DNA from 2 places in the Anaeromusa burkinensis DSM 3853 genome. Region 1 is predicted to be linked to the other one. Evidence: predicted binding sites of a transcription regulator. Region 1 holds the regulator's gene; the other holds the start of a gene.
The links. The regulator HrcA, encoded in region 1, represses chaperone genes, less so after heat shock. The targets are predictions, from matches to a motif close to TGTTAGCACTCNNNNNNNNNGAGTGCTAACA.

Region 1 (15,240 bases):
TCCCATTCTGAATCTGGAAGATTTAGGGCTGCGAGCAGAAGAAACAGGCTTGCAGGGATCTCCGACACGGGTTGTGCGAATTTTTGCCCCGGAAACTCGCAAAGGGGGCGAAGTCATTCAAGGAATGGCTCCCCGTCAAGCTGCTGATTTGCTGGCCATTCGATTAAAACAAGCTGGTGTCTTCTGAGGACAGGGAGGAAGAAAAATGGCAGTGAAGATTCGGACGGATCAGTGCAGCGGCTGTGGCGCCTGTTTGCAAGCCTGCTTTTTTGCCGCCTTGGACTTGAAAGACGGCAAAGTCAGCGTGGAAGAAGGACTTTGTACTTCTTGCGGCGCTTGTGTATCAGCTTGCTCTTTAGATGCAATTGAGCAAGCCGTGTTAAAAAAAGAGGCGAAGGACTCGGCGGCAGGGCGAGACATTTGGGTATATATAGAGGGAAATGGACCGGATGATCTGCGCAGTGTTTCATTGGAACTTTTGGGAGTCGGTCGGGCGTTGGCTGATGCCGCTGGGCAGAGCTTGGCGGCTGTTGTCTGTTCGGATGGAACCCAGGAATGGGAACCCTTTCTTTTTGCTTACGGCGCAGATTTGGTTTACAATGCGATAGCGCCCGGCTTGCAGCCGTATACTACAGATGGGCATGCAAGCGCTCTGAGCAGCTTAGCGGCAGAGCATAAGCCAGCAGCCCTTCTTTTGGGCGCTACGGCCAATGGGCGGGATTTGGCGCCTCGGGTTGCAGCAAGACTGCAAACTGGGTTGACCGCAGATTGCACCAGTGTGGCCTATCAAGAGGATTCGGGGCGAATTGTTTGGACGCGGCCGGCTTTTAGCGGTAACATTATGGCAACCATTGTCAGCGATAAATATCCGCAAATGGGAACAGTGCGGCCTGGAATTTTTAAGCGGCCCAGGCAACAACCGGGACGAAGCGGTTCTTCCGTTCGTCAAGAAGTGCTCTTGCCGTCGCTGGCGGCGAAAATCTTAGAATTTCGACCTGGAAAGATGGCGGCAGTCAAGCTGGAGGAAGCTTCGGTTATTATTGCCGGAGGCCGAGGCATGGGCAGTGCTGAAAATTTTCAATTGCTGCAGCAGTTGGCTGACGCTATGGGTGGTGTTGTAGCCGCCTCCAGGGCGGCGGTAGATGCGGGCTGGCAATCGCATGTGGTCCAAGTGGGCCAAAGCGGTAAAGCCGTTGGACCTAAACTGTATCTTGCATGTGGAATTTCCGGTGCGGTGCAGCATTTGGCTGGCATTGGCGGCGCCGATATTGTGGTGGCTGTGAACAAAGATCCGGATGCTCCCATTTTTCGCATGGCCGACATTGGTATTGTGGGAGATGTGTTGGAAATCATCCCGGCGTTGATTCGGGCAGTGGAAGAGAGCAAAAGAGGCTGAAGTACAGCGAGCCAGGAATTTAGGAGGCAAAGAAAAGCGTATGTGGACTGTCATTTATATTGCCACAAACCGTGCTCAGGCGGAACAACTGAAAGAGTTGCTGTGCCAAGAAGGAATTTTGGCCAACATCCGGCCTGCGGGTGCCATGGCAGCCGCCAATGACGGCTTGCATGAGATTCTGGTTCTTGAATCGGAAGCGGACGAGGCGCATGCTATTTTATGCGAGCATGCAATCAAGTAAACTATGTGATCAGAAATGAAAAGAAGAAGCGTAAGAGCGAGAGCCCTTTTACGCTTCTTCTTTTTTTCTTTCATCGACGAGATCCAGAACCGGTGAGAATCCAGGAGAGGCCGGGGATAAAGCGGCTGAGAAAACGAAAGGCTATGGCGGCGCAGAGACTGCCGCCGGCAGCCCAGAGGAAAAAGAGAGGAATGCGTTCAGGAGTCAGTTCCAGCGAAGCGTCGGTAAGCCATTCCATGGCATAGTACATAAAAAAAGGATGTACGAGGTATACGAAGTAAGAATGCCGTCCCAAAAGGGAAAGGAGCCAGGAGAGCGAGCCGGGCAGGGGACGATCAAAGAGGGCGAAGAGCCAAAAGGTGGCGCCAAGGGTATACAGCATGCCGGGGGGGCTGAGCTGCTGCGCGGCATTGACGGCGTCTTCCAGAGAATAAGACAACTGAAGGACCAGTATGTAGTAGTAGCCAAGCAATAGGCCCAAAGAAGCCAAAGCGGCAAAAGACAGGGATGAAAAATATCGTTGCAGGAGCTTGCGAAATTGAGATACACGGACGGCGCAAACACCTCCTAGTAAAAAGAGAAATACATAATGCCACGGCCAGTAACTGAGGCGGTATTGGAGAAGTAAATTCAGCCAGTAATCTTCTTCATGCGGACGGAAGAGGGCGTAGGACCAATAGTTGAAGGCCATCTGCAGAAAAAAAAGGCAGGGAAGCAGCCAGATCCTTTTGCCGGATAGCTGGCGCACTAGAGGACGCCACAAAGGCATGAAGAGATAAAACCAAAGCAAGATGACCAAAAAATATAGTTGATAGGATCCTAAGCCAAAGAGGAAATAAGATTGTAAAAAAGGATCATCCCAGATGTGATCGTCGCCGCTTGTGTAAGTATAGTGTGTCATATAGAGAAGAGACCAGGTAAGATAGGGAACCAGAACGGTCCGCAGACGCCGAATCAGAAAGCGCCCGTATTGAAAAGGTTGCTCCAAGTCATCGTTTAAAAATAAGCCGAAGGCGGAAATGAAAAAAAAGATAGGTACGCTAAAACGGCTGGCGATTTCCAACAGGGCGAACAGATGAATATCCGGCTGCGCATAGGAAAGAGAAAAAGCGCCTGTGTGAATGCCGACTACTCCAAGCATAGCAATGCCTCTAGTGGCTTCTAGAGAAAATAAGTGTATTTTGGCCATGAAACACCTCGATTATCGCTGTATTTGCGAAACTATAGGTACTGATAGATTGGAAAATGTCAAATTATTAGAAAAAGGTCATTTGACGCTCTTCAAGCATACTACTATACTAAAAGCATGAGAAGCTGCGGTCAAGAGCGAGAGCATTATAGAAGATGATTATCATCAATCAGAGGACAGGAAAGGAAGACGAACATGAAGGCTTTGGGGTATATTGACGGACGTATTGTGGAATTAGATCAAGAAGTAGTGTTGTTGGAAGATCGGGGCTATCAATTTGGCGATGGTGTGTATGAAGTTACCAAAGTTCACCAGGGGCGATTGATTGCTTTTGAAGCGCATATGTTTCGCTTATATCGTTCGTTACGAGAATTGCGCATTCCAGTCACCTATACTATGGAAGAATTTCAAGAGATGCACGAGCAGTTAATACGGGAAAGCGGCATTGCTGATGGCGCCATCTACTTGCAACTTACGCGAGGAGCAGCGCCGCGAAGTCATGCTTTTCCTAAACAGAGCTGTCCGGTTCTCACGATGACTATTCGCCCGCAGGCGCAGACGGAGGAGGATGTGCATCTGCAAGGTGTTTCGGCGCTGGTATTGGACGACATCCGTTGGCTGCGCTGCGATATTAAATCCTTGAACTTATTGCCGAACATCCTCGGTAAACAAGAAGCGAAAGAGGCTGGCTGCTATGAGGCCGTGCTGGTGCGAGACGGGAAAATTACGGAAGGTACGTCAAGCAACTGTTTTGTCGTTAAGGATGAAGTGTTATGGACGCATCCTTTGAATAATTTGATCTTGCCAGGTATTACCCGGCAGATTGTCTTAGACCGAATTGCTAAACCTTTAGGCCTCGCCGTTTTGGAGAAAGCCGTTACCCCTGAATTTGCTTATGGAGCGGATGAAGTCTTTTTAACAGGAACCAGCACAGAAGTGATGCCTATAGTCAAGCTGGGTCGGCAAACAATCGGGAATGGCAAGCCGGGAGCGCTCACCTTACGGTTGCTAGCGGAATATCGGAAGCTGGTCCAAGAAGGAATTTGACGCGGCGGTTGACGCGGGTAACCAGAGGATGATAGGATAAGAGGCAAAGAAGAATGAGGAGGAAACAGTGCCTGTGAATCAGACGTGGTTAATAGTATTTGCCCTGCTAATGGGCGGCAGCCTGATAAAAATGCTGCTGGTACACCCTTTAATTTGGGTGGGCATTGATTTGGTGATTCTTGGCGCCGCATATCAGGTGCTGAAACGGGATCCTCTGGTGAATGTGCCTCATAGCATGAAGCTTTTGGGCGCATTAACGGCGATCAATGTAGTTGTGGACTTGGGAATTTTAGAGGCTTGGATGGGGAATTTTGCCGTATTAGGTTTAGTGGGCTGGATGATATACCGCAGCCGCAGCGGCGGTGGCGGTGGTGGTTCCGCGCGACGTCAGCAACGGCATAAATGGAATAAGTAATATTTTGCGTCAATGACGGCCGCGCTTAGAAAAGTGCGGCCGTTCTTTGTAGGAGGTGAAGCGGTGCGTCGCGCTTGGGGCTTGGAATTGGCTTTGTGGATGGTTGTACTTATTTGGGCGGGAAATTATATTGTAGGTAAAATCGGCATGCGTGAGTTCTTGCCGCAGATTTTTACTTGCTTGCGCTTTGCTATTGCGACGCCGCTGATGTATCTTGTTTTGTTCTGGCGTGAAGGCAAACTGTCTTTTGGGCAGGTCCCTTGGGGGCGCTGCCTTTTGGTGGGAGCGGTGGGGGTTGCCATCTACCAGACGCTGTTTATTGCCGCCTTAAAATACACGACGGCGACTACAGTGGCTTTAATGTTGGGGTTATCTCCTATTTCAACGGCCTTTGTAGCTGCATTTTTAGGGTATGAACGCTTGAGAAGACAGATGGTGGCCGGTTGTTTGCTGGCTCTTCTGGGCCTTATCTTTGTGTTGGGAGCCGCTGGCGGCAGTTGGGGCTTTCGGGAAGAGACTCTTTTTGGGGATATGCTGGCTTTGGCGGCGGGGGTGCTGTGGGGCGTTTATCCAGTGCTTATGCTGCCCATACTTCAAAGAGGCTCCGGCTTGTGGGCGACCTGCCATACTTCTTTGGCGGGGACCTTGCTATTGCTTGCGGCAACAGCTGGAGACTTATGGTTGTTTCCTTGGGAAACGGTTACCTTGGCAGGTTGGGGAGCGCTTCTTTATGCAGCTATTCCGGTGACGGTGATCAGTTTGCTTTTGTGGTATTATGGTATTGAGCGCCTGGGCTCGAACCAGGTGATGGTGTATATGTATTTGGTGACGCCGTTAGCCTTACTGCTTGCGGTGTGGCTGCTAGGAGAGCAGCTAAGCTGGTTGCAGGGGTTGGGGGCAGTGCTCGTTTTGGCTGGGGTCTTTTTGGCTAAGCGCCAGATTTGAATTATCCTGAGCGCGCTAACGGTGCGGCGGCTGGGCAAGCAGTCCCTGTCCGTAGAGATTGAGCCAATTGCGGCGGGCGAGACCGTCCGGCAAATGGCTCTGCAATTCTTCCCAGAAGAGACGGGAATGATTAGGGATGTGCATATGGCATAGTTCGTGCACTACTACATATTCAATAATCGGCAAAGGGGCCAAAATGAGACGCCAATTGAGATTGACGTTTTTTTTGCTGGAACAACTGCCCCAACGGGTACGTTGTTCGCGGATGCTTAGTCGTTGTACGGAAACTCTCAGGCGGGCGCTCCATTGTTGTATAAGTTTTGTGAAACAAGTTTGCGCTTCATGATAATACCATTGTCGTAAGTGAAGGTTTCTTATTTCCAGTGAAGCAGGCGTTGTTTTAAGAAAAGGCGCGTCTAGGAAGACGAAAGTGTTGCGCGGCAATTGCTCTGTTTCCTGCAGGCGATACCAACTGCCTTGGAAGAGGCAGCAGTCAGTTTGTTGCTGCGCTTGGCGTGCGGCTAGCTGCTGGGACAACCAATCCTCCTGATTTTCAAGCACTTGGCGCAAGCGGTCGGTTGGACAGTGCCAGGGCAAAGTAACGCTCAGCGTACCGTCAGGCAAAAAACGCAAACGGATATGCTTGCTGCCCGCGCGCCGAGAGATTTGCAAAGAGAGAGCCTGCTGCTCCACCAGCCATTGTTTCATTTAAAAGCCTCCTTAAAAAAGCTGCGAAAGGATATGTGCAATGAACAAAAAAGAGAATGCTTGGGGACCTCTGACAAAACGGAAAATTTCCTGGCGCCGGGTACTGGCGATTCTCATAGGGTCGTTTCTTTGCGGGGCCTCGCTAAATTTATTTGTATTGCCTTTTCATATGCTCAGCGGAGGCGTCAGCGGTATTGCCATTATTTTATATTATCTCCTGGGGACGCCGGTAGGTGTGGCTATCGGTATTATGAATGTGCCTCTTTTATACGCAGCCTATCGCTGGCTTTCCAAGGATTTCTTTTATAGTACCTTGGCAGGCATTGTCGTATTCATGGCGGCTGTGGATGTTACCGGTTTTTTGCAGCAGCATAGTCCTACTAAGGATATTTTTTTAGCTTCCTTATATGGAGGCGTTTTTGGCGGTCTCGGTTTGGGCATGGTATTTCGCGCCGGCGCCTCTACGGGAGGTACGGATGTAGTCGGAATGATTGCTAAAAAACGCTATGGTATGGAGATCGGTACGGCGGCATTTGCTGTCAATGTGGTAGTGGTGGCCTGTGGGGCGCTGTTGTTCGGCCTGGAAATTGGTATGTATACGCTCATTTCCATGTTTGTGGGCAGTACAGTAGTAGATAAAGTCATTGAAGGCTTTAACCGACGGAAGGTGCTGCTCATTATTTCACAAGAACGAGAACAGATTGCGAAACGCATTTTAGAAGAATTAGGCAGAGGGGCTACTTTCTTGCAGGCGCGCGGTGCGTATACCAGTGAAAGCAAGGATGTGCTCATGGTAGTCATTTCCCGAGCGCAAATCGCCCATGTGAAGCGTTTTGTGGATGAAGCGGACCAGGGCGCTTTCTTTATGGTCATTGATACGGCGGAAGTGATTGGCCGAGGCTTTAAGCGTCCCGGGGCGCTTTAAGTTGTTGGAGGTACGATAGAGTTGAACAGGAGTCGCGGGAGTCACGGGAGGGTACGCAGGAGAAAAACGACCTCAAAAGCTTTTCGCGTCTTTCGTGTGTTGCGCGGTTCTTTATCAACGTTTCTCCAATTTATTATTCAACCGCGAAAATTGCGAAAAGCACGAAGTGAGAAATATTGATGCAGAAATAAAAAAAGAACCCTTGAATCAAGGGTTCTTTTACTTTTGAAGTTTGGTGCCGGAGAAGGGACTTGAACCCCCACGGGACGAACCCGGATGATTTTGAGTCATCTGCGTCTGCCATTCCGCCACTCCGGCACTGCTTGGCACAGGTGTAATAATATCATCTCTTCGTATGGTTGTCAACACTCGAAATGCAAATTCTTGCAGAGGGCGTTATAAGGATGCTATAATCGATTAGCGACATCAATAAGCCTAAGAATAAGTTAGGGCAGGACCGAACTATAGCGGGCTTGCATTCAGTTTTAGAAAAGAGGAGCTTGGAATGGACACAAAGAATATCCGCAATTTTTCGATCATCGCTCATATTGATCATGGTAAGTCCACTCTGGCGGATCGCCTGCTTGAATATACCGGCGCGCTTTCAGCGCGGGAGATGGAAGAGCAAGTGCTCGACCAGATGGAACTGGAACGTGAAAGAGGCATTACCATAAAATCGCAGGCCGTGCGTATTGCATACACGGCCCAAGACGGGCAGACCTATATGCTGCATCTGATTGATACTCCGGGACATGTTGATTTTACGTATGAAGTGTCTCGCAGCTTGGCTGCCTGTGAAGGCGCCTTGTTGGTAATTGATGCTGCGCAAGGCATTGAGGCGCAAACGCTGGCGAATGTATATTTGGCGCTGGAAAACAATTTGGAAATTATTCCGGTCATTAATAAAATTGACTTGCCTAGCGCCGACCCGGAACGAGTTAAACAGGAAATTGAAGATGTTATTGGCATTGACGCGTCAGAAGCCATCTTAGTTAGCGCCAAGACGGGCATTGGCATCCCGGAAGTGCTAGAGGCTGTTGTAAAGAGGGTGCCGGCGCCTGCTGGCAAAGTTGAAGAGCCGCTGCAAGCGCTGATTTTTGATTCGCATTTTGACGCCTATAAAGGGGTTATCGCCTATGTGCGTGTTATAAACGGGCGCATGGCGCCTGGCATGAAACTGCGCATGATGGCGACGGACAAAGTTTTTGAGGCTACTGAAGTCGGCGTATTTCGCCCGGTGCCTACGAATGTTTCAGAACTGACCGCTGGTCAGGTTGGCTATGTGGCGGGAAGTATTAAAAACGTTAAAGACGTGCGCGTAGGCGATACGGTAACCGATGCGGCGCGCCCAACAACGCAGGCGCTCGAAGGATACCGGAAAATTACGCCGATGGTATACTGCGGCTTGTATCCGGTGGAATCGTCGGAATATGATTCCCTACGGGATGCGTTGGAAAAATTGCAGCTTAACGATGCGGCGTTGGTCTTTGAACCGGAAACGTCTGTGGCTCTTGGTTTTGGTTTTCGCTGCGGTTTCTTAGGGTTGCTGCATATGGATGTCGTCCAAGAACGGCTGGAACGTGAATATGGCATTGTTCTGATTACAACGGCGCCTAGCGTTATTTATCATGTATACAAGACGGACGGGGAAAAGCTAGAGATTGACAATCCTTCGAAACTTCCTACGCCGCAGGAAATTGAACATATTGAAGAACCTTACGTAAAAGCGACGGTTATCGTTCCCAACGAGTTTGTGGGGGCGGTGATGGAATTGTCTCAGGAAAAACGAGGCGAATTTAAGGACATGAAATATCTCGATACGACAAGGGTATTGTTGACCTATCATTTGCCTTTGAGCGAGATTATCTATGATTACTTTGATCGCCTGAAATCATCTACCCGCGGCTATGCTTCGTTGGATTACGAATTGTCGGGCTATCAGGAGTCGGCGCTGGTTAAACTGGATATTCTTTTAAATGGCGATCCTGTAGATGCTCTGTCTGTTATTGTGCATCAAGAGAAAGCGACGCACAGGGGCCGTATTTTGGTTGAGAAGCTGCGCGGTATTATTCCCAGGCAGATGTTTGAAATCCCCGTGCAGGCGGCCATAGGCAATAAGGTTATCGCCAGGGAAACGGTGCGCGCCATGCGTAAGGACGTACTGGCCAAATGTTATGGCGGCGATATTAGCCGGAAACGCAAATTGCTGGAGAAACAAAAAGAAGGCAAAAAGCGCATGAAACAGGTGGGGAGCGTAGAAGTTCCGCAAGAAGCCTTCATGGCTATTTTAAAGATTGACTGAGTTGTTTAAAATATAAAGCGGGCTGCCTCGAGAGCGATTGAGGCGGCCCTCTTTCTGGTTTTCCGGAGGGCGGGAACATGGGGATGTTAGGCTTGTATGTGCATATTCCTTTTTGTCGGCAGAAGTGCGCTTATTGCGACTTTCCGTCTCAAACAGGGAGCGCTTTACTGCAAAAACAATATATAGAAGCATTGTGCGAGGAAATAGCTTGGCAGGGAAACCGGCTGGGAAAAGCGACGGTAGACACGATTTTTTTTGGCGGCGGTACGCCGACTCTTATCGGCGCTGAGGCGCTAGTACGGTTGCTGCAGGAGCTGCAGCGCTGGTTTTTGGTGCTGCCGGAAGCGGAGATCTCCTTGGAAGCGAATCCGGGCACGGTTTCCGCTGACGACCTGCGGCTGTTGCGTTCGGCAGGGTTCAATCGTCTCAGTCTAGGCGTGCAGTCTTTTGATGATGCGCTGCTGCAAAACTGCGGCCGTATTCATGACGGCGCGGCGGCGCTTGCGGCCCTAGAGGCTGCCAGACAGGCTGGCTTTGACAATTGCAATGTAGATTTGATGACCGGATTGCCAGGGCAGACGTTGGCTTTGCTGCAGCAAAGCGTGCGCCAAGCGGCGGAACTTTCTGTTGAGCATTTATCAATTTATGCTTTGAAAATAGAAGAAGGTACGCCTTTTGCCAGCCTCGAAGAAAAAGGGTTGTTAGTTTTGCCAGCTGAAGACGAAACCGCAGCTATGGACAACTGGCTGGAAAGCTGGCTGCCGGCTCATGGTTACAAGCGCTACGAAATATCGAATTATGCGCAAAAAAAACGCGCTTGTCGGCACAACCTTCGCTATTGGCGTTTTCGTCCGTATTTAGGCCTGGGAGCGGCGGCGCATTCCTTTTTGGAAGGGCGGCGTTGGGAAGGGTGTTTCCCTTTGGAACGATATCTGTCTTTGCGTCCGCAGCAGCGGTGGGAATATGGAAAGCAGCCCGTGCTGACGCCGGCGCAGCTGCAGGAGGAGTTTTGCTTTTTGGCGCTGCGCACCAGGGGCGGTATTTCTCATTATCAATTTAAAGCAACCTTTGGCGTGGAGCTTTGGCAGCGTTACACCCTTGTTTTGGAGCAGCTACTAACGGAAGGTCTTGTGGAAAAGCAAAGGGGGCGGACGTATCTTACTCCCTTGGGACTGCGTTTTGGCAACCGTGCCTTTGCAGCCTTTTTGGCAACCGGGGCGGGCGGCAAGTCTGATGAAAAATGAAGCGAAATACTGGAGTCGATTGACTTAGACATATTGACATTTTAAGAGGAGAGTGGTATGTTTTTTATAGATGTTAGCACTCCTTAGAGAAGAGTGCTAACAATGGAGGTGGATGACATGCTTGATGAACGGAAACGTCGTATATTGCAAGCGATTGTCGATGATTATGTATCCACCGCAGAACCGGTTGGCTCCAGGACGATTGCTCGTAAATATGATCTTGGCGTCAGCCCTGCGACGATTCGAAACGAAATGGCGGACTTGGAAGTTCTCGGTTTTCTAGAGCAATTGCATACGTCTTCCGGGCGCATTCCTTCAGCCAAAGGCTATCGGTTTTATGTGGATGCCCTGCTGTCTCCGACGCAAATGTCGGAAAAGGAAATCTCTTTAATTCGCAATTGGTATCAAGCCAAAGTGCGGCGTTTGGATGAGGTGTTTCAGACAACCGCTAAGATTCTTTCGCGGATGACAGGCAATGTTTCTTTAGTACTGGCGCCGCAGGCAAGTCCCAGTTCTTTTAAGTACTTGCAATTTCTGCCGTTCGATGACAATAAGGTGTTGCTGGTGGTTGTTTCCGACAGCGGCGCTGTTGAAAATAAGCTGCTGCCTTTGCCCAAGGGTACAACTTTAGAAGAAATGCAGCTTATCGCCGAAAAACTGAATAATCGTTTAGCAGGAATTCCTTTTCGAAATTTCCGAGGGAGGATGTTCCAGGATGTCCGCGACAGCATTTTAGGCGAGGCTCGTGAATTTGAGGAAGCCTTGGCTATTTTAGCTGATACCTTAAGCAGCCGGCATCAAGAAAGAGTATATCTTGGCGGCGCTACACAGATGTTGAATCAGCCGGAATTCAAAGATGTGGAGAAATTCAAACGTCTGTTGAATATGCTGGAAGAAGAGCGTTTGCTGTATGATATTTTAGAAGCGCCTAGTGACGATGGTGTTGTGGTAACGATTGGCCGAGAAAATAAATTCAGCGGTATCCAGGATTGCAGTATGGTGCGAGCCACCTATTGTTTGGGCGGTGAGGTTGTAGGTACGATTGCCGTACTCGGCCCGACGCGCATGGATTATGCCAAAATCATGGCAACTTTGGAATTTATGAACCACAATCTTAGTGAAATATTGAAGCATTATAAGCTGTGATTTTTAAGAGGGAGGCGTAGTCTGTGAGTCGAAAGCAAGGCGGAGGCGCTGATGCGGATAGCGCATTAGCGGCGTTGATGACCAATGCTGAAGCGGTGCGCGCCATTACTTCGGCGGTAGAAGGAACGATAGGCCCCAAGGGGCTGGATACCATGCTGGTAGATCGTTTCGGAGAAGTCATTATTACCAATGACGGCGTAACAATTTTAGAAAAGATGGATATAAATCATCCGGCTGCGAAAATGTTGATTCATGCGGCTAGAGCGCAAAAGGATGAAGTTGGCGATGGTACAACTACGGCGACGATTATGGCAGGCGCTCTTGTATCGGAAGGCCTGACTCAGGTGTTGCGAGGCGTGCCGGTAGCCAGGGTAATCGAAGGGATTCGTTTCGGTATTGAAGAGGCGGCTAAGCAGTTGAAGGCTCGCGCTGTTACTGTTGACGATGTGCAGGCGGACTGCCTTTTTGATGTAGCGAGGATTGCTGGCAGAGAATATGTGGACATTGCTCACCTAGTTGTAGAGGCGGCCCGCTTAATTGGCAGAGGTAAGTTGAAAGAAGCTCATTTTAAGCTTTCCGATACGGTCTTGGCTCAAGAAGGCGCTGAAAATGAGGTTTTCCTTGGCGTTATCATTGAAAAAGAACGTTTGAATCAAGACATGCCTCTGACTGTGGAAGATGCTAAAGTCATGGTGCTGGACGATGCGCTAGCGCCGGAAGAACTGGGCGAGGAAGCCTTAGGAACGGAAGCCGGTTTTAAGCGTTATCTGGAACTACAGGAAGAATTTCGGCAGAATATAGCGAAGCTGGTGGAAATGGATATTCAGGTGGTCCTGACCGATCGCGCTGTTGACTCAGCGGCGGAAGAAGCCTTTACCGACGCCGGTATGTTTGTGGTGAGTCAGGTGAATGCGACAGACTTGCGCCGCGTAGCGGAACATACCGGTGCGCGTATGGTGAAGCGGACCGCGTTGAAAAAGGAAAAAGCCGAGCTGCAGCGCTATCTGGGCAAGGTTGAGCGCGTGTATGCTGAAGAAAAGCTGGGGCATATTCGTATGCTCGGCGGCGCTGGCAAACCGATGGCTACTATTTTAGTGGGCGCTGCTACGGCGGAAGTCGTTGGCGAGCGGGAACGCATTGCCAAGGACGCTGCTTCTAGCGTGCAGGCCGCGGTGAAAAGCGGATATCTTCCGGGCGGCGGCGCTGCAGAAATTGCCGTGGCCCGCGAATTAGAACGTCACAGAGACCGTATGAAAGGCATGGCCGCTTATGGTCTTGATTGCGTGAGTGCCGCATTAAAGCGTCCTCTGGCGCAGATTGTGGATAACGCTGGCTTTAATCCGCTGGAAAAAGTGGAGGAAGTGTTGGCGGCGCAAGCATCTCAAAGCAAGGAATTGCTGGGGATTGATTGTGAAAGCGGCGCAGTGGCGGATATGCTGCAGGCGGGGATCATGGATCCGCTGGAAGTCAAGCTGCATGCATTGAAAGCTGCCGGAGAAGTGGCCGTAGCCATTTTGCGTATTGACACGATTATTCGAAAGCGTGATGAAAATGGCGCTCCTCAACAAGGCATGGAAGAAGGCTTGCCTGATTTTTGAGAAAGTAAAATGCAAAGAGGTGGAAAGAGTGGCCAATAACCACGAAGATCTAGAAAACAAAGAAAATCAAGACGTCTCCGCCCAGGAAAGCTGTCAAGAAGCCGAAACAGATCAAACTGTGACGGTCGAAGCAGTCCAAGAGGAGAAGGAACGGCTTTTGGCGGAAGCTGAAGATCGTTATAAGCGTCTTTATGCGGATTTTGACAATTTCCGTCGTCGTTCGCGCCAGGAAAAAGAAGAGTTATCGAATGTAGTGGCGCAGAATCTAATTTTAGAACTGCTGCCGGTGCTGGATAATTTTGAACGCGCCTTGAGCAGTCTGAGTGAAGAAGAAGCCGCAGGCATAGGCTCCGGTGTCTCCATGATTTACCGTCAGCTTTTTGGCGCTCTTGAAAAGGCGGGGCTTAGCGTAGTGGAGGCTGAAGGTAAAGAGTTTGATCCTCAGTATCATGAAGCGGTATTGCGCGTAGAAGACGCTGATCAAGCGGAAGGAACGATTGTCCAGGAACTGCAAAAAGGCTATAGCGTAAAAGGCAAAGTCATCCGCCCAAGCATGGTTAAGGTAGTTGGCTAACCAATTGTATAATGTCGGCTGGCAGCTTGAAATTGGCTGTTGGCGTGAAACGAAATAAGGAGGAATTGAAACATGGCAAAAGTAATTGGTATTGACTTAGGTACAACAAACTCTGTTGTTTCGGTAATGGAAGGCGGCGAGGCGACAGTAATCGCCAATGCAGAGGGAAGTCGTCTGACTCCTTCGGTAGTAGGCTTTTCCAAAACCGGTGAACGTTTGGTGGGACAACTTGCTAAGCGCCAGGCGGTTTCAAACCCCGATGGTACCATTAGCTCCGTAAAACGTCATATGGGTACTGACTGGAAAGTGTCGATTGAGGACAAGGCCTATACGCCGCAACAAATTTCGGCGATGATTTTGCAAAAACTGAAGGCTGATGCTGAAGCTTACTTGGGAGAAACGGTGACCCAGGCGGTTATTACCGTACCTGCGTATTTCAGCGACTCTCAGCGTCAGGCTACCAAAGACGCTGGCACTATTGCAGGTCTGGAAGTATTGCGTATTATTAACGAGCCTACTGCCGCAGCGTTGGCTTATGGCATGGATAAAGGCGAAGATCACACGATTTTAGTATTCGACCTGGGCGGCGGCACCTTTGACGTATCCGTGCTGGAACTGGGCGAAGGCGTATTTGAAGTAAAAGCTACTAATGGTAACAACCGTTTAGGCGGCGATGATTTCGACGAGCGTATCGAAAAATATTTGGCTCAAGAGTTCAAAAAAGAAACAGGCATTGATCTTTCTCAGGATCGCATGGCGGTGCAGCGCTTGCGCGAAGCGGCGGAAAAAGCGAAAATCGAATTATCCGGCGTGTTGACGACCAATATCAATCTGCCCTTCATTACTGCGGATCAAACTGGTCCCAAGCATTTGGACGTCAATTTGACCCGGGCTAAGTTTGAAGAGCTCACAAGCGATCTAGTGGAATCCACCATGGGACCCACGCGCCAAGCTCTGGCCGATGCCGGATTGAGCGTAAACGAAATCGACAAGGTTATCTTGGTTGGCGGTTCTACTCGTATTCCTGCCGTTCAAGAAGCTATCAAAAAATTCTTGGGTAAAGAGCCTTTCCGCGGAGTGAACCCGGACGAGTGCGTAGCTGTAGGCGCTGCTATCCAGGCGGGCGTGCTGGCTGGAGAAGTAAAAGACGTTCTGCTGCTGGACGTAACGCCGTTGTCTCTTGGGATCGAAACTCTTGGAGGCGTTTTCACCAAGATTATCGAACGCAACACGACGATTCCTACGAAAAAAAGCCAGGTTTTCTCCACGGCGGCTGACAATCAGCCTTCTGTAGAAATCCATGTGCTCCAAGGCGAACGCGAAATGGCTTCGTACAATAAAACATTGGGACGCTTCCAATTGGGCGATATTCCTCCGGCTCCCCGCGGCGTACCGCAAATCGAAGTTACCTTTGATATCGATGCCAACGGTATCGTGCATGTGTCGGCGAAAGATCTTGGCACAGGCAAAGAGCAGAAGATCACGATTACCGCTTCTACCGGCGTTAACA
Region 2 (15,240 bases), on a different contig from region 1:
GGGGTTGCTGCCGAAAGAAGTAAAAATTAAAGGCTTATGGGTTAAAGACGAAATTGCTTATGTGGATTTTAGCGAGGCGATTACTCAAAACGCCGGGTCTACGAGCGAGCGTCTGTTAGTGGCGGCCATTGTAAATACGTTAACTGAATTTCCAGAAGTGCAGAGCGTGCAAATTTTAGTAGAAGGCAAGCGCCGCACTACTCTGCAGGGGCATGTAGACATCAGCGAGCCCCTGAGCCGCTCGGAAAAAATAATTAAACACTAAATGGTCCTTTTGAGCCGCCGATTGCTTCGGCGGCTTTGTTATGCTACAATAACTAATAAATAATTGCATAGTAGCCACTAGGGGAGCGAAAGCTGAGAAACTGCTGCGGCGGTTGACCCTTGGAACCTGATTCTGGGTAATGCCAGCGTAGGGAAGTGGGACAAGATCATTATGATTTTGCATACCCTCTCTTTACGAGAGGGTCCCTTGTTAGTATCGCTGGCTTCCTCTCAGCGGCTGCATGCCGTCCGGCTTAAGGCTGGAACGAGAAGGAGGCAAATAAACATGGCAACACAAATGCAGTTGGCAAGACAAGGCAAAATCACCGAGGTTCTGGCTGGAGTGGCTAAAGCGGAGGGCATGGCGCCAGAGACGTTGCGGGAAAAAGTAGCCGCTGGTACGGTGGCGATATGCGCCAATGTCAATCATACGTCTTTGCGTCCGTTTGGGTTTGGCGAGGGTCTTTCGACCAAGGTAAACGCCAATATCGGTACATCCAGTGCGTTTCCTGATTTGGAACCGGAATTAGCTAAGCTGGATGCAGCTATTGCTGCAGGGGCTCATGCGGTAATGGATTTGTCCACTGGCGATAACATTGACGCATCCCGGCGAGCGATTATTGAACGCTCGACCATTGCCGTCGGTACCGTACCCATCTATCAGGCCACGGTGGAAGCCATTAAAAGCAAAGGTTCCATTATGGAGATGACCGCAGACGACATGCTGCATGTGATTGAAAAGCAAGCGGCAGACGGTGCGGACTTCATGACGCTTCACTGCGGTATTACGATGGAAAGCATCGGCAGGCTGCGCCGGGAAGGTCGCGTGATGGACATTGTCAGCCGCGGCGGTTCCTTCTTAACCGGCTGGATGCTGCATAATAATAAGGAAAATCCCTTGTATGAGCGGTATGATGATTTGCTGGATATCTGTTTGCGTCATGATGCGACCATCAGCTTAGGCGATGGCTTGCGCCCCGGCTGTTTAGCAGATGCCACCGACCGCGGACAATTGCAGGAATTGCTGATTTTGGGCGAGCTAGTTGATCGTGCCTGGGGCAAGGGCGTGCAAGTGCTGGTGGAAGGACCTGGCCATGTGCCGTATGACCAGATTGAGGCCAATGTGAAGTTGCAGAAGCGTCTTTGTAAAGGAGCCCCCTTCTATGTTCTAGGACCGTTGGTTACGGATGTGGCCCCGGGCTATGATCATATCACAGCTGCTATTGGCGGTACGCTGGCGGCGGCCGCTGGCGCCGACTTCTTATGCTACGTGACGCCTGCTGAACATTTAGCTCTGCCGACTATTGACGATGTACGTGAAGGCGTAATGGCCTCGCGCATTGCGGCGCATGCTGCAGATATTGTGAAGGGCGTGCCTGGCGCGAAAGAGTGGGATCTATCGATGGCGAAAGCCCGTAAGGCGCTGGATTGGGAAGGCCAGATTTCGTTGGCTTTGGATCCGGAAAAGGCGCGCCGCTACCGGCAGGAGAGAAACGCCGGCAACGCGGAAGCCTGCTCGATGTGCGGCGATTATTGCGCCATGAAGATTGTCAGCGAGCATTTGGGAAAACCGGGCGGTTCCTGCTAAAAGAAGGCTGTTCGTTCTCCTTATCCTGGCATTTGTTTATAGAAATACCGCAATGAAGCGGGGGACTCTTTCTGTAGAAAGGGGCCCTCGTCTTTCTTTTTTCAGCAGGGAATTGCTTGTTGGTCAAGAATAAACAAAACAGATGCTATCTTTTTAGGATGGGAGCTATGGGAATATGAAAATATGCGAAGTAGGCGAATTTGGCCTGATTCGTTTACTCCAGGAGGCCGAGCAGACGCCTGGAGTAATTGTCGGTATTGGCGATGACGCCGCTGTAGTACAACCGACTCCAGATCATGTGACGCTGCTGACCACGGATATGCTGGTGGAAGGCGTGCATTTTATTTTGACTACCACCGATGCCTGGAGTCTTGGCTGGAAGGCGATGGCGGCCAATCTTAGCGATATTGCCGCAATGGGAGGTAGTCCGCGTCATGCGTTGATTTCTTTGGCGCTGCCGCAGGATTGCCAGGTGGAATTTGTACAACAGCTTTACCAAGGCATGAGGGCGCTGGCTAAAGAATATAACGTGGGCATTATTGGCGGGGATACGGTTTCCTCTTTGCAAGGCTTGGTCTTGAATGTGGTTGTTACCGGCGAGGCGCTGCCTCAGAAGGTCTGTTACCGCAGCGGCGCTCAGTGCGGCGACGTAGTGGTCCTGACCGGCACGGTGGGAGATTCGGCCGCTGGTTTGTGCCTGCTGGGCCAACAGGAAGCCCCAGAAGAGCCTTGGGTAAAAACTTTGCATGAGAGGCATTTGCGCCCCAGACCCCAGGTTGCCTGGGGGAAAATGCTGGGGGAAGCCGGTGTAAACAGTCTCAATGACATTAGCGACGGCTTGGCCAGTGAGGCTAATGAAATCGCCGAGGCCAGCGGAGTTTCGATAGAGCTAAGGGCGGCTGATGTGCCGCTGTCAACAGAGGTGCTGCATGCTGCGCTTCAAGCCCGGATCAATCCCTTGGAGTGGGCTCTTTACGGCGGCGAAGATTATCAGCTTCTTGGCACGATGTCGCCGGATACGCTGGCGCAGTTGCAGCGTGAGGCGCCTGAGCTGCCGTTGGCGGTGATTGGCACAGTCAACCGGGGGCAAGGGGTTTATCTGCGTCAGAACGACGGGCAGAGGACGCTGCTGCAGCCACGTGGCTATAATCATTTCCGACAGGAGGACATGTAATGTCGTGGAAATGGAAGACGGTGTCGCCGGAGGAAACTTGGAAGCTGGCGCAGCGGTTGGGAAGCTTATTGCAGGGGCATGAAGTGCTCTGCCTTTCCGGCGATTTGGGGGCGGGGAAAACACTTTTTTCGCAAGGCTTGACTCATGGCTTGGGCGTGTCTGAGGATGTAACAAGCCCGACGTTTACACTGATGAATGTATACCAAAGCAGCAAAGGTGAAATGTATCATTTTGATTTGTATCGCTTAGAAGAGGCTTCACAGCTTTGGGACATTGATTTTTACAGCTATGTAGAAGGGCGCGGCATCGCGCTGATTGAGTGGCCCGATGCTTTTTGGGAGGAAATGCCTGCGGAACATTTGCGCATTTATTTGCGTTATGGAATCGCGCAGGACGAACGGGAGATTGAATTGGAGCCCCATGGCGAGGCATATCAAAGATTGTGTGAGGAGTTGAAAGCAAATGCCGGTATTGGCTCTTGAGACGGCTACTTTGGTTTCCGGCGTAGCTTTAGCGACTGAGTCGGCTCTTTTGGCGGAGTGGAAGCTGGAAACGGCAAAAACACATTCGGAGCTGCTGCTGCCGCATATTGAAATGCTGCTGCAGGCGGCGCAAGTAGAAAAACAACAGCTGCAAGCGGTGGCAGTCAGTCTTGGGCCCGGGTCGTTTACAGGACTGCGCATTGGATTAGCAACGGCGAAAGCGTTGGCGTACGCTCTGCGCATCCCCCTGATCGGCGTACCGACCTTGGAAGCGCTGGCCTATAACTGTCCCGTGCCAGGACTGTTGTTATCCCCATTTTTGGATGCGCAGAAAGGCAATGTGTACCAAGGGCGTTATCGCATAGAAAATGGGATGGTTGTGGAAGCGCAGCCGCCGCGGGTGGTAGCCTTCCGGACAGCCCTGGAAGAATTGGCTGCTGCTGGTGAACCGGCTATGGCCTTGGGAGAAGGAGCAGCCTGGCTGCAGCAGGAGGAATATAAAGGCTGGCAAGAGTTTCTTGCGCCTACGCCCTTGTCGGTAGCCATGCCGCGCGCCGCCAGTGTAGCCGCTTTGGCTTGGCAGCGTTTGCAGCAAGGAGACAGTGATGAAGCGATGACCTTGGAACCCATGTATATTCGTCGCTCCGAAGCCGAGGTGCTTTGGGAAAAACGACATGGCCGGGAGGCTGGCGGCGTATGATCGTTTTTCGCAAATTGCAGCACAGCGATCTGGATGTTGTGGATGTGATTAATCAGGCTTCTTTTTCCGCTCCTTGGGGCAAGGGAACTATGATCATGGAACTCAACAATCCGGTAACTTGTTATTTGGCCATGGAGCTAGATGGCGTTGTTATTGCGTATGCCGGCGCCTGGGTGATTTTGGACGAAGCTCATGTAACAAATGTGGCCGTAGCACCTGAGTTTCGTCGTCGCGGTTATGGAGCTCAATTGGTAGCGGCCTTGAAAAAATGCTGCTACGAGCGAGGCGCCAGGCGCATGACGCTGGAAGTGCGCCGCAGTAATGTGGCTGCGTTGCGGGTTTATGAGACGCAGGGGTTTTATCAGGACGGCGTGCGCAAGGGCTATTATAGCGATAATGGAGAAGATGCGCTTATTCTTTGGAATGAGCTGGAACGGGGAAGAGAAGATGAAGGAACAACATGAAAGGCTGACGCTGGCGTTAGAAACCAGCTGTGATGAAACCTCCGCCGCCGTTATTCGTGGCGGTCGGGAAATTTTGTCGAATGTAATTTCCAGCCAGATACTTTTGCATCGAAAATATGGCGGTGTTGTGCCGGAGATTGCTTCACGTAAACATATTGAGCATGTTCTGCCGGTGGTGGATGAAGCGCTCAAGGAAGCTGGCGTAACATTGCAGGATATAGATGTTTTGGGCGTGACCTATGGACCGGGGTTGGTCGGTGCCTTGCTGGTCGGTGTGGCCACGGCTAAAGCGTTGTCTTTTGCCATGGACAAACCCCTAGTAGGTGTGCATCATTTGGAAGGACATATTTTTGCTAACTTTTTGGCTCATCCGAAATTAGAGCCTCCCTTTGCGGCGCTGGTGGTATCGGGCGGTCATACGTCACTGATTCATGTGCGCAGCTACAGCGAGCTTATTTTGTTGGGGCAAACCCGCGATGACGCAGCTGGCGAGGCCTTTGACAAGGTGGCCCGGGTGATGGGGCTGCCGTATCCGGGCGGCCCGCATATTGATGAACTGGCCCGCAAAGGACGAGCGGACGCGATTGCCTTTCCCAGGGCGCTGTCTGGCAATCAGCAGTTGGAATTTAGTTTCAGCGGTTTGAAGTCGGCGGTGCTTAACTATTTGAACAGTGTGAAACAAAAAGGAGAATCCTACGTGCCAGCCGATGTGGCCGCCAGCTTTCAGCAGGCGGTAGTGGATATTCTGGGTGAAAAAACCTTATTGGCTATGCAGAACTTGAACCTGGACAAACTCGTTTTGGCGGGCGGGGTAGCGGCTAATTCAGGCCTGCGAGAGCATTTGCAGAACTTGTGTCAACAGCATGGCTGGGAACTGTTGTATCCGCCGCCGGTGCTTTGTACCGATAACGCGGCAATGATCGCCTGTAGAGCTCATTATCAGTATGCCGGCGGCGGGCCGCTGGCTGATTTGCACCTTAATGCGGTGCCCTCGTTGCCGCTGGGAACGAAAGAATAAAAAACGCTTGCTGAAAGGAGGGGCTTGAAATGGGAATGGTTGGCGATTTATGCAAAAAGCTGACTGAATTGGCAATAGAAGACATTGCGTACCTGGAGCGCATGGGCGCGTTGCTGCCGGTAGCGGCAGACTTGGCTCATGCACAGCTGACGCTTTATGTGCGCGCGGCAGAACGCCAGGTTGTGGTGGTTGTGGCCCAGGCCAGGCCCCATACTACCTTTGTGCGGTATAAGCCGCATTTGCTGGGAACTGTAGTTCCTTGTCTGGAGGAGCCGCTTGTTGAGTATTCTTTAAAGTATGGGCAAAGTATCTTAGGACAGCGGGAATGGGCTCTGGGCATGCTGGGGCAGATGCAGACGCTGCCTGTTTGCAATGCCCAAGGCGAGGTTATTGCTGTTTTAAGCTGTGAGTCCAGCATGGAAGAAGCAGGCGCGGCAGGGCATGAGCTGCTTTTGGAAACGGCGCAGTGGCTGCTTTTGGCGGCGGTTCCTGCGGTGCCGGCAGCTTGTTTTAAGACCCTCACGGCCAGCGACGGCATTATTCTTGTGGATCCTAAAGGGCAAATCTTGTTTGCTAACGCGGCAGCCGCCCACATGTATCGTGTGTTGGGGGCGGCGCAACTGCCTGGACGGCATATTTACGAACGGGGCTTAGAGCTGCAGTTTGTAGAAAAGGCCCATGCGGCGCAGCAACCAGCAGAAGCCGAGTGTGAAGCAGGCGGCATGGTGCTGGTCATGCGGGCCTTGCCTATTTTGCACAAGGGCAAGGTGCAGCGTTTAGTCGTGTTGGTGTCGGATGTGACGGAGTTACGCAAAAAAGAAAAAGAGCTGCTCATTAAGTCGGCGGTCATTCAGGAAATTCATCACCGTGTGAAGAACAATCTGCAGACGATCGCCAGTCTCTTGAGGCTGCAGGCGCGGCGCAGCACCTCGCCGGAGGTGCAGGCGGCGCTGCGGGAAAGCGTGAACCGCATCCTCAGTATTTCCGTTGTGCACGAATTTTTATCCCAGCAAGACGCGGAAATCATTGATGTCGCAGAAGTGGCCCGAAATATATTGGAGACAGTCAGCCAAAATATGCTGGAGCCTGAATTTGATTTGAATACGGAGCTGGATGGCAATACGGTCATTTTACCGTCTGAGCAGGCCAGCAGTTTGGCTTTGGTGATTAACGAACTCATTCAAAATTCCTTGGAGCATGCGTTTGTAGGTAGAAAAAAAGGCACCATCGGCATTTCCATCAGCAGCACAGAGGACATGTATGAAGTGGTGATTTACGATGACGGTGTCGGCTTGCCCGAAACCTTTGCCATACAGGACTTGCAAAGCCTGGGTCTGCAAATTTCAAGAACCCTTGTGGAATCGGATCTAGGAGGCCGCTTTTCGTTGGAAGGCTGCCAAGGAACCAGGGCGCGCATTACCATTCCCAAATCGATTGAAGGAGGACGCTAGCTATGAGACCGTTACGCATTGTTATTGCCGACAACGAATCAATTATTCGCATGGATTTAAAGGAAATGCTGGAAGAAGCCGGACACACTGTGGTTGGTGAAGCTGTCAACGGTCAAAAAGCCGTGGAATTGGCCAAGAAATATCGGCCGGACTTGGTCATTATGGATGTAAAAATGCCTAATATGGACGGAATTACGGCGGCAAAACTTATTTCTACGGAAAAGCTGGCCCCTGTACTCCTTCTGACAGCATTTAGTCAAAAAGAAATTGTGGAAAAGGCTAAAGAGTCCGGCGTTTTAGCTTACTTGGTGAAACCGGTAAAAGAGGCAAATCTATTTCCGGCGATTGAGATTGCTTTGTCCCGTTTTGGAGAGATGAAAGAGTTGGAAAAAGAGCTGGAAGATCTGAAACACTCCTTGGAAACGCGTAAAATTCTTGATCGGGCGAAAGGGATTTTAATGGACGCCCATCATTTGAATGAAAGCGAGGCGTTTCGGCGTATCCAGCAATATAGCATGGCGAAACGCATTTCCATTCGGGAAGTGGCGGAAGCGATCATCCACGCGGCTACTAAATAAATAGACGTCTGTAGGTGTAAAAACGAGCTTGAAAAAGGAAATAAGGTAGCTTTTGAGAATAAATAAGAAAAACGGCTGAAAACAGCCGTTTTTTTTTAAGAGAGCTCTTGATTTTTTGGAGCGTTTTCTATATCATAAGAAATGTGATTAGCACTCTATCAAGGTGAGTGCTAACAAAAATAAGACATCTTCAAGGGAGGGTATCTAGATGATTAAGCCATTAGGAGATCGTGTTGTCATCCAGGTTCTGGAAGGAGAGCTCACCACCAAGAGCGGAATTGTGCTGCCTGACACGGCCAAGGAAAAACCGCAGGAAGGTGAAATTGTTGCGGTAGGCACTGGTAAATTGTTGGATAATGGCCAGCGCGCTTCCATGGATGTCAAAGCAGGAGATAAAATTATTTTCTCCAAATACGCAGGCACGGAAGTGAAAATTGACGGCAAGGAATACCTCATCGTCAGCGAGCGGGACATTCTGGCTATTGTAGAATAATAGGCGCAAGCCTCGAAGTAAACATATAATTTGAGGAGGAAATGAACATGGCAAAACAAATTTTGTTTGATGAAGAAGCTCGCCGCGCATTAGAACGCGGTGTTAATTCTCTGGCTAATGCTGTAAAAGTAACTCTTGGTCCTAAGGGCCGCAACGTGGTTCTGGATAAGAAATTCGGCGCACCGCTTATCACCAATGACGGCGTGACCATTGCTCGGGATATCGAACTGGAAGATCCCTTTGAAAACATGGGCGCTCAGCTGGTGAAAGAAGTTGCAACCAAAACCAATGACGTTGCAGGCGACGGCACCACGACAGCTACTATTTTGGCTCAGGCGATGATTCACGAAGGCATGCGCAATGTTGCCGCCGGTGCGAATCCGATGGTTTTGAAAAAAGGCATTCAAAAAGCCGTTGCCGCTTTGGTAGAAGAAATTCGCAAAGCTTCCAAGAAAGTAGAAACTAAGGACGCTATCGCTCAGGTTGCTTCCATTTCTGCAGCTGACGAAGAAATCGGCCAACTGATTGCTGAAGCTATGGAAAAAGTAGGCAAAGATGGCGTTATCACTGTTGAAGAATCCAAAGGCATGGGCACGGACCTGCAGGTTGTAGAAGGCATGCAGTTTGACCGCGGCTACATTTCCCCTTACATGATCACGGATACGGACAAAATGGAAGCCGTTCTGTCCAATCCTTATATCCTGATTACCGACCGCAAAATCGGCGCTATCGCTGATATGCTGCCGGTTCTGGAAAAAGTAGTGCAGCAGGGTAAAGAGCTGCTGATTATTGCGGAAGACGTGGAAGGCGAAGCGCTGGCTACTTTGGTAGTAAACAAACTGCGCGGCACCTTCAAAGCGGTAGCTGTTAAGGCTCCTGGTTTTGGCGATCGCCGTAAAGCGATGTTGGAAGATATCGCCATCATCACCGGCGGCACGGTTATTACCGAAGAGCTGGGCCGCAAGCTGGATAGCGTTGAACTGGCTGATCTGGGCCGCGCTCGTCAGGTTCGCATTTCTAAAGAAGAAACTACCATTGTTGACGGCGAAGGCAGTCAAGAAGAAATCAAAGCTCGCGTGGGTCAGATTCGTGCGCAAATCGAAGAAACCACGTCCGACTTTGATCGTGAAAAACTCCAAGAGCGTTTGGCTAAACTGGCTGGCGGCGTAGCCGTTATCGAAGTTGGCGCTGCGACGGAAGTGGAAATGAAAGAAAAGAAACTTCGCATCGAAGATGCTCTCAATGCAACTCGCGCAGCTGTAGAAGAAGGCATTGTCGCTGGCGGCGGCACCACCTTCATCGACATCCAAGATGTATTGGCTACCGTTCAGGTTACTGGCGATGAGAAAACCGGCGTAGCTATCGTGCGTCGGGCCATTGAAGAGCCTCTGCGTCAGATTGCCAACAATGCCGGCCTCGAAGGTTCGGTTATTGTGGAAAACGTGAAGAAAGCCGGCAAAGGCAAAGGCTTCAACGCGTTGACCGAAGAATATGTGGACATGATCGCTTCGGGCATCGTGGATCCTGCGAAGGTAACCCGTTCGGCTCTGCAGAACGCTTCCAGCATTGCTTCGATGGTTCTCACCACCGAAAGCCTGGTAGCTGACAAGCCGGAAAAAGATAACGGCGCTGCTGCCGCTGCTGCTATGGGCGGTATGGGCGGCATGGGCGGCATGGGCGGCATGATGTAATCAGGCCCCTTTGTTCCCGGGATTTTCTAAAAATTAGAGGTTGCTCATGAGTTGTTTCAACTTGTGAGCAACCTCTTTTTTTCAAAGGTGACATTACCCTATTTTTTCCTTGCGCGGACCTATCGGATTTGCTATCATTTTACTAATCGGTATAATTTAAAATATTTTTTTATTTTTGTAGTTTTAAACTACAGTGTAAAATGGAGGGCAAGGCGTGAGCATGCAGGAACAGGAAGAAAACAGCAACGAATTTAAGAGTAATTTACCTGCTTGTCATTTGGATGCGCAGGAGTTAGACAGTTTATTGTCGCGGTTGGAGCGAGAAGGAGAAATTATCTGGCAAGCCGTGCTGGCTCGAGGCTGCGATCCATTGGGACGCAAAAAGAAAACGGAACAAGAGGAAGAAGTGAAGGTAAGCAGCCGCGAAGAGCTTTTTGCCTTACTGGAGGAATGGGGACAGCCGGATCGGATTAGTCTGACGGTAGAAGTCGTGAACCGAGGGGCCTTGTCCTTTGTGCTAAAAAACTGTTATCCTGCGGCAGGATCGCTAGTAGTTCAAGGTCTTTATCGGGAATGGGCGGAGCCGATGCATGAAGAATTGCTGTCTTTTTTTAACTCTATCAGCTTGTCAGGGCGTGGAATTCTTTATTCTAAGCTGGTTTTTAGCGTAATTCATTCCGTAGTGCCGTTAGCGCTGGCGTTTGTTGTAGTTACGGGGCTATCGGTTTTGTTAATTCCTTACGAATATCGCTCCGGCGAGTTTTTATGGTGGCTGACAGCTATTTCTTTGTTGCTGACGCTGCGGGTAGCCTATTCTTTTTCCGATTATTTTATCAGGATTATTTTGCGCCGGTTTCCTTTTTGGGAATGGCAGGGATAAAAACTGCTTCGGCAGGCTTGCAGCGCGTTAAGCGCTGCAAGCCTGCTTTGTGTTGCGTGGATTTAAAACAATTGACAAGGTGGCGTATACATGAAGGCGTTGGATATTGCTGCTTCCAAAGCGCAAGCAGGGGAGCGACTGAATTTAGAAGATGCGTTGGCGTTGTATGAACAGGCTAATATCCTAGATTTGGGGGCCTGGGCCCGGGCGGCCAAGGAGCGCAGCAGCGGCAAGGAAGTCTACTATAATGTGAACCGTCATGTGAATTTGAGCAACATTTGTACTGCCGGGTGTCCTTTGTGCGCTTTTTCTTGTAAAAGCGGCGATAAGCGGGGTTTTTTGCTCACACAGGAAGATGTGTTGAATTTAGTGGAGCGGGCGGTAGAAGAAGCGCCGGATCTTTCGGAAGTGCATATGGTGAGTTCGCTACACCCGGATCAGCCTTTTTCGTACTATTTGGAGATCGTAAGGGCGGTCAAAACTAAGTGGCCGCAATTGCATATTAAAGCGTTTACGCCTGTGGAAATTTGGCATTTTGCTAGGCTAACTGGTTTATCTTTTAAGGACGTATTGCAGCAGTTGCAGGAAGCCGGCTTGGATTCTTTGCCGGGCGGCGGCGCTGAAATTCTGGATGACTCCGTACGGCGGCGCATTTGCCCGGATAAGGCGAACAGCGCAGAATGGATTGAAATTATCCGAACGGCGCATCAATTGCACATTCCTACGAATGCCACCATGCTTTACGGGCATGTGGAAACTCCAGAGCAACGCCTGCGGCATTTACTGACGCTACGGGATATTCAAGATGAGACAGGTGGTTTTCAAGCCTTTGTATCTTTTCCGTTTCATCCGGCTAATACGGGCTTTGCTCAGTTGCAGCGAGCCACTGCTTGGGAAGACTTGAAGATGATTGCCTTAGCGCGTTTAGTGTTGGATAATGTGGAACACATCAAATCGTTCTGGATGATGCTCACAATGCCTGTGGCCCAGCTGTCGCTGGCTTTTGGCGTAGATGATATGGACGGAACCGTCATGGAAGAAAAGATTATTCACGCTGCAGGGAGTACGACGCGCAAAGGTATCACCAAAGAAGAACTGTGCGGCATTATCCGGGAAACCGGCTATATCCCGGTGGAACGAGATACTTTTTATCGCCCCTGCCGGAACGGGAGGAATGAATATGAGTGAATTGCGTCCTAGAGTCGGGCATATTCAGTTTTTGAACTGCTTGCCTTTAGATTATGCTCTTATGGAAGGCGGCTTTGCCGAAGGGCTTGATGTGGTTTGTGACGTGCCGGCAGTGCTAAACGGAAAATTATTGGCTGGTGAACTGGATGTCAGTCCGGTTTCATCCATTATTTATGCACAGCATGCGGATAAGCTGCTGCTTTTGCCGGAGCTATCCATCAGCGCCGACAAGGCCTTGGAAAGCATCTTGCTTGTTTCTAAAAAACCGGTAGAAGAGCTGGAAGGCGGTAAGGTCTTATTGACAAGCAAATCAGCTACCTCTCATCGGCAGCTGAAAATAGTGTTGGCCCAGCATTACGGCTTGCGCCAAGTTCGTTATGAAACTACGACGTCTTTGTGGACGGCAGGGGTTTTGGATGAAGCTGACGCAGTGCTATTTATCGGTGACGACGCTCTTGGGGCCTACTTGCATCAGCAAGAAGGCTATTATTACTATGATATGGGCGGCCAATGGCGGGAATTGACCGGCGGCGGCATGGTTTACGCGGTTTGGGTGGCTCGGCGCGAATTTGCCGCTGCGCAGCCGCAGGTGGTTAGGAAAGTGCAGCAGCGTTTGCGCAAGGCCTTTACGTACGGCTTAGAGCATTTGGAGGAAGCGGCGGCTTGGATTCGTCGGGACGGCTTTACGCCGGGAGAAATCGTCCATTATATCGGTCTTTTGAACTATGAGATGACCCCAACCCATCAGCAGGCGTTGTTGGGATTTTATCAGCGGGCGCATGCATTGGGATTGATTGAAAGGGTGCCGCAGTTGCTCTTTACCGGGGAGGCGCAGGCATGAAAAAAGAAGAGGCTTTGGCTCTTCTGGAGCAAGAAGATATTTTAACGCTGGGTTTGGCGGCGGACGCTTGCCGGCGCCAGCGGTTTCCGGATGATACGGTAACCTTTATTGTGGACCGCAACATTAATTATACGAATATTTGTACCAGCGAGTGCCGCTTTTGCGCTTTTTTTCGGCGTCCTGGGCATCCGGAAGGGTATGTGCTGACGCATGAAGAGGTGTTGGAAAAAGTCGGCGAGACGGTGGCGGCTGGCGGCACGCAAATTCTCATGCAAGGCGGACTGCATCCGGATTTGCCTTTTTCCTGGTATTTGGATTTAGTAAAGGCGATTAAAGCGCGGTATGATATTGTAATTCATTCGTTTTCGCCGACGGAAATTCTCTATTTTTCCAGGCAGAGCGGCCTTTCCATACCGGAAGTGCTGCGAAAGTTGCGGGAGGCGGGCCTTGATTCGCTGCCCGGGGGCGGCGCGGAAATCCTGGTGGATGAGATTCGCCAGCGCGTTAGTCCCAAAAAGATTTCCAGCGGCGAATGGCTGGACGTGATGCGCCAGGCGCAGCTTTTAGGCTTTGGCACGACAGCTACCATGGTCATCGGCATGGGGGAAAGCCGGGCGCAGCGGCTGGAGCATTTGGAGAAAATCAAACGCTTGCAAGAGGAAACCGGCGGTTTTCGGGCATTCATCCTCTGGACGTACCAACCGGGGAATAATGAGCTGGGGGGCGAAAAGATTTCCTCTTGGGAATACTTGCGTACACTGGCCGTGGCGCGGCTGTATTTGGATAACATCCATACTGTGCAAGGCTCCTGGGTGACCCAGGGCAAGGAAATTGGGCAGCTGACGCTCGCTTTCGGCGCGAATGATTTGGGAAGCGTTATGTTGGAAGAAAATGTTGTGAAGGCGGCGGGGACGTCCCATGCCATGAATGTTGAGGCTATGGTTCGTCTCATTCGACAAGCTGGCAGAAGACCGGCGCAGCGTAATACGGTATATGAAATTATTAAACGTTTTGACAATGAGGTGGAAGCATGAAAGTAACGGTTCAAGCTGATTTTGCCGTCATTGGCGGCTCGGGCACATTGTCCAGTGATTTTCCCTTTGGGGCGGAGGATCCCGGCGTAGTTCTGTTGGAAGACCAGTTGGTCTTTGAAACTCCTTATGGAGAAAGCCCGCCGTTTCGGCTGTTTACGGTGGATGAAAAGCCGGTTTTAACCTGTAAAATGCATGGCTGGGGACGCCAAGTCAGCCGCGCTGACGCGTCGAGGCAGATTTTTTGGGTGCTTCGCGAAGCTGGCGTACGCCGTATTCTCGGGGAGGGCGGTGTCGGCACGGTCAATCATCTGCTGGATCCCCGGGATATTGTCATTCCTCATGATTATTTGGATCAGTCCATGCGCAAGGATGTTGGCCTTGAGGGGCATTACCTGCTGGTAATGCGCGACGCTATCTGCCCGGAAATGCGGGAAGTGTTGGTGGAAACTGCTAAAGAACACTATTTAGGCCGTATCTTCAGCAGGGGAATATATGCGGTTACAGACGGACGGCATTTTGAAAGTCCGGCGGAAATCGCTATGCTCAAGGGACATGCCGATATCGTCGGCCAGAGTATTTGTCCCGAAGTATATCTGGCGAGGGAAATTGGCGCCTGTTTTGCAGGGCTGTACTTTGTCGTTAACTACGGCGAAGGGGTTGTGAAAAACTGGTCGCACAAAGATTTACAAGATATTTTTTATGACGACGCCCCCATGCTCAGCCGCATTCTTCTTGACACTATCCGTCATTTACGGGCTGTAGGAGAGTGCGAATGCGCTAGTTTGCGTAAAGAAACGCTCTTAAAGGGTATTTACAAGTAGCCTCGGGTGTGGTTTAATTTTCTTCATATAGAAAAGGGGGTTCTTGTTCATGAATACCAAACAAAATGAATTGGTTTTGGTTATGGACTTTGGCGGGCAGTACAACCAGCTAATTGCCAGACGCGTCAGAGAGTGCAACGTATATTGCGAAGTTTTTCCGTATACGATGAGCATTGAAGAGATAAAAAAAATGCAGCCGAAGGGGATTATTTTTACCGGCGGCCCGAATAGCGTGTATGAAAAGGACTCTGCCGTATGCAGTGCAGAAATTTTAAAGCTGGGAATTCCGGTTTTGGGAATTTGCTACGGCTCACAGCTTATGGCGCATTTACTGGGCGGCAAGGTTGCAACAGCTCCGGTCAGCGAATATGGCAAAACGGAAGTTAGCATTAAAGACGAAAACTCTAAAATCTTTGCAGGGGTTTCCAAGGAAACGATTTGCTGGATGAGTCATACGGATTATATTGCAGAGGCTCCGGCATCCTTTACGGTTACAGCCTCTACGCCTGTATGTCCTGTGGCAGCAATGGAAAATGAAGCCGAAAAACTCTATGCTGTACAGTTCCATCCGGA

Region 2: groES (co-chaperone GroES) is a predicted target of HrcA. The motif match lies at 7,865-7,895, and genes of this name have one in related genera.

What each region holds. Positions count from the first base shown of each region.
Region 1 is NZ_KB894586.1:130,403-145,642, forward strand. Features, by position in the region: gene C508_RS0105170 (electron transfer flavoprotein subunit beta/FixA family protein) at 1-187, shown strand, start outside; gene C508_RS0105175 (FAD-binding protein) at 206-1,396, shown strand; gene C508_RS0105180 (putative signal transducing protein) at 1,437-1,637, shown strand; gene C508_RS0105185 (acyltransferase) at 1,708-2,826, opposite strand; gene dat (D-amino-acid transaminase) at 3,022-3,873, shown strand; gene C508_RS0105195 (hypothetical protein) at 3,947-4,288, shown strand; gene C508_RS0105200 (DMT family transporter) at 4,352-5,233, shown strand; gene C508_RS19360 (M48 family metallopeptidase) at 5,249-5,941, opposite strand; gene C508_RS0105210 (YitT family protein) at 5,982-6,866, shown strand; tRNA gene C508_RS0105215 (tRNA-Leu) at 7,100-7,184, opposite strand; gene lepA (translation elongation factor 4) at 7,372-9,168, shown strand; gene hemW (radical SAM family heme chaperone HemW) at 9,246-10,412, shown strand; gene hrcA (heat-inducible transcriptional repressor HrcA) at 10,530-11,558, shown strand; gene C508_RS0105235 (TCP-1/cpn60 chaperonin family protein) at 11,582-13,156, shown strand; gene grpE (nucleotide exchange factor GrpE) at 13,185-13,730, shown strand; gene dnaK (molecular chaperone DnaK) at 13,803-15,240, shown strand, end outside.
Region 2 is NZ_KB894592.1:23,465-38,704, reverse strand. Features, by position in the region: gene C508_RS0109305 (GerMN domain-containing protein) at 1-265, shown strand, start outside; TPP riboswitch at 335-436, shown strand; gene thiC (phosphomethylpyrimidine synthase ThiC) at 551-1,852, shown strand; gene thiL (thiamine-phosphate kinase) at 2,028-3,026, shown strand; gene tsaE (tRNA (adenosine(37)-N6)-threonylcarbamoyltransferase complex ATPase subunit type 1 TsaE) at 3,026-3,508, shown strand; gene tsaB (tRNA (adenosine(37)-N6)-threonylcarbamoyltransferase complex dimerization subunit type 1 TsaB) at 3,489-4,208, shown strand; gene rimI (ribosomal protein S18-alanine N-acetyltransferase) at 4,205-4,672, shown strand; gene tsaD (tRNA (adenosine(37)-N6)-threonylcarbamoyltransferase complex transferase subunit TsaD) at 4,656-5,690, shown strand; gene C508_RS0109270 (sensor histidine kinase) at 5,720-7,141, shown strand; gene C508_RS0109265 (ANTAR domain-containing response regulator) at 7,144-7,719, shown strand; gene groES (co-chaperone GroES) at 7,928-8,212, shown strand; gene groL (chaperonin GroEL) at 8,260-9,903, shown strand; gene C508_RS0109250 (hypothetical protein) at 10,118-10,783, shown strand; gene mqnE (aminofutalosine synthase MqnE) at 10,874-11,971, shown strand; gene C508_RS0109240 (menaquinone biosynthetic enzyme MqnA/MqnD family protein) at 11,964-12,812, shown strand; gene mqnC (cyclic dehypoxanthinyl futalosine synthase) at 12,809-13,846, shown strand; gene C508_RS0109230 (MTAP family purine nucleoside phosphorylase) at 13,843-14,667, shown strand; gene guaA (glutamine-hydrolyzing GMP synthase) at 14,717-15,240, shown strand, end outside.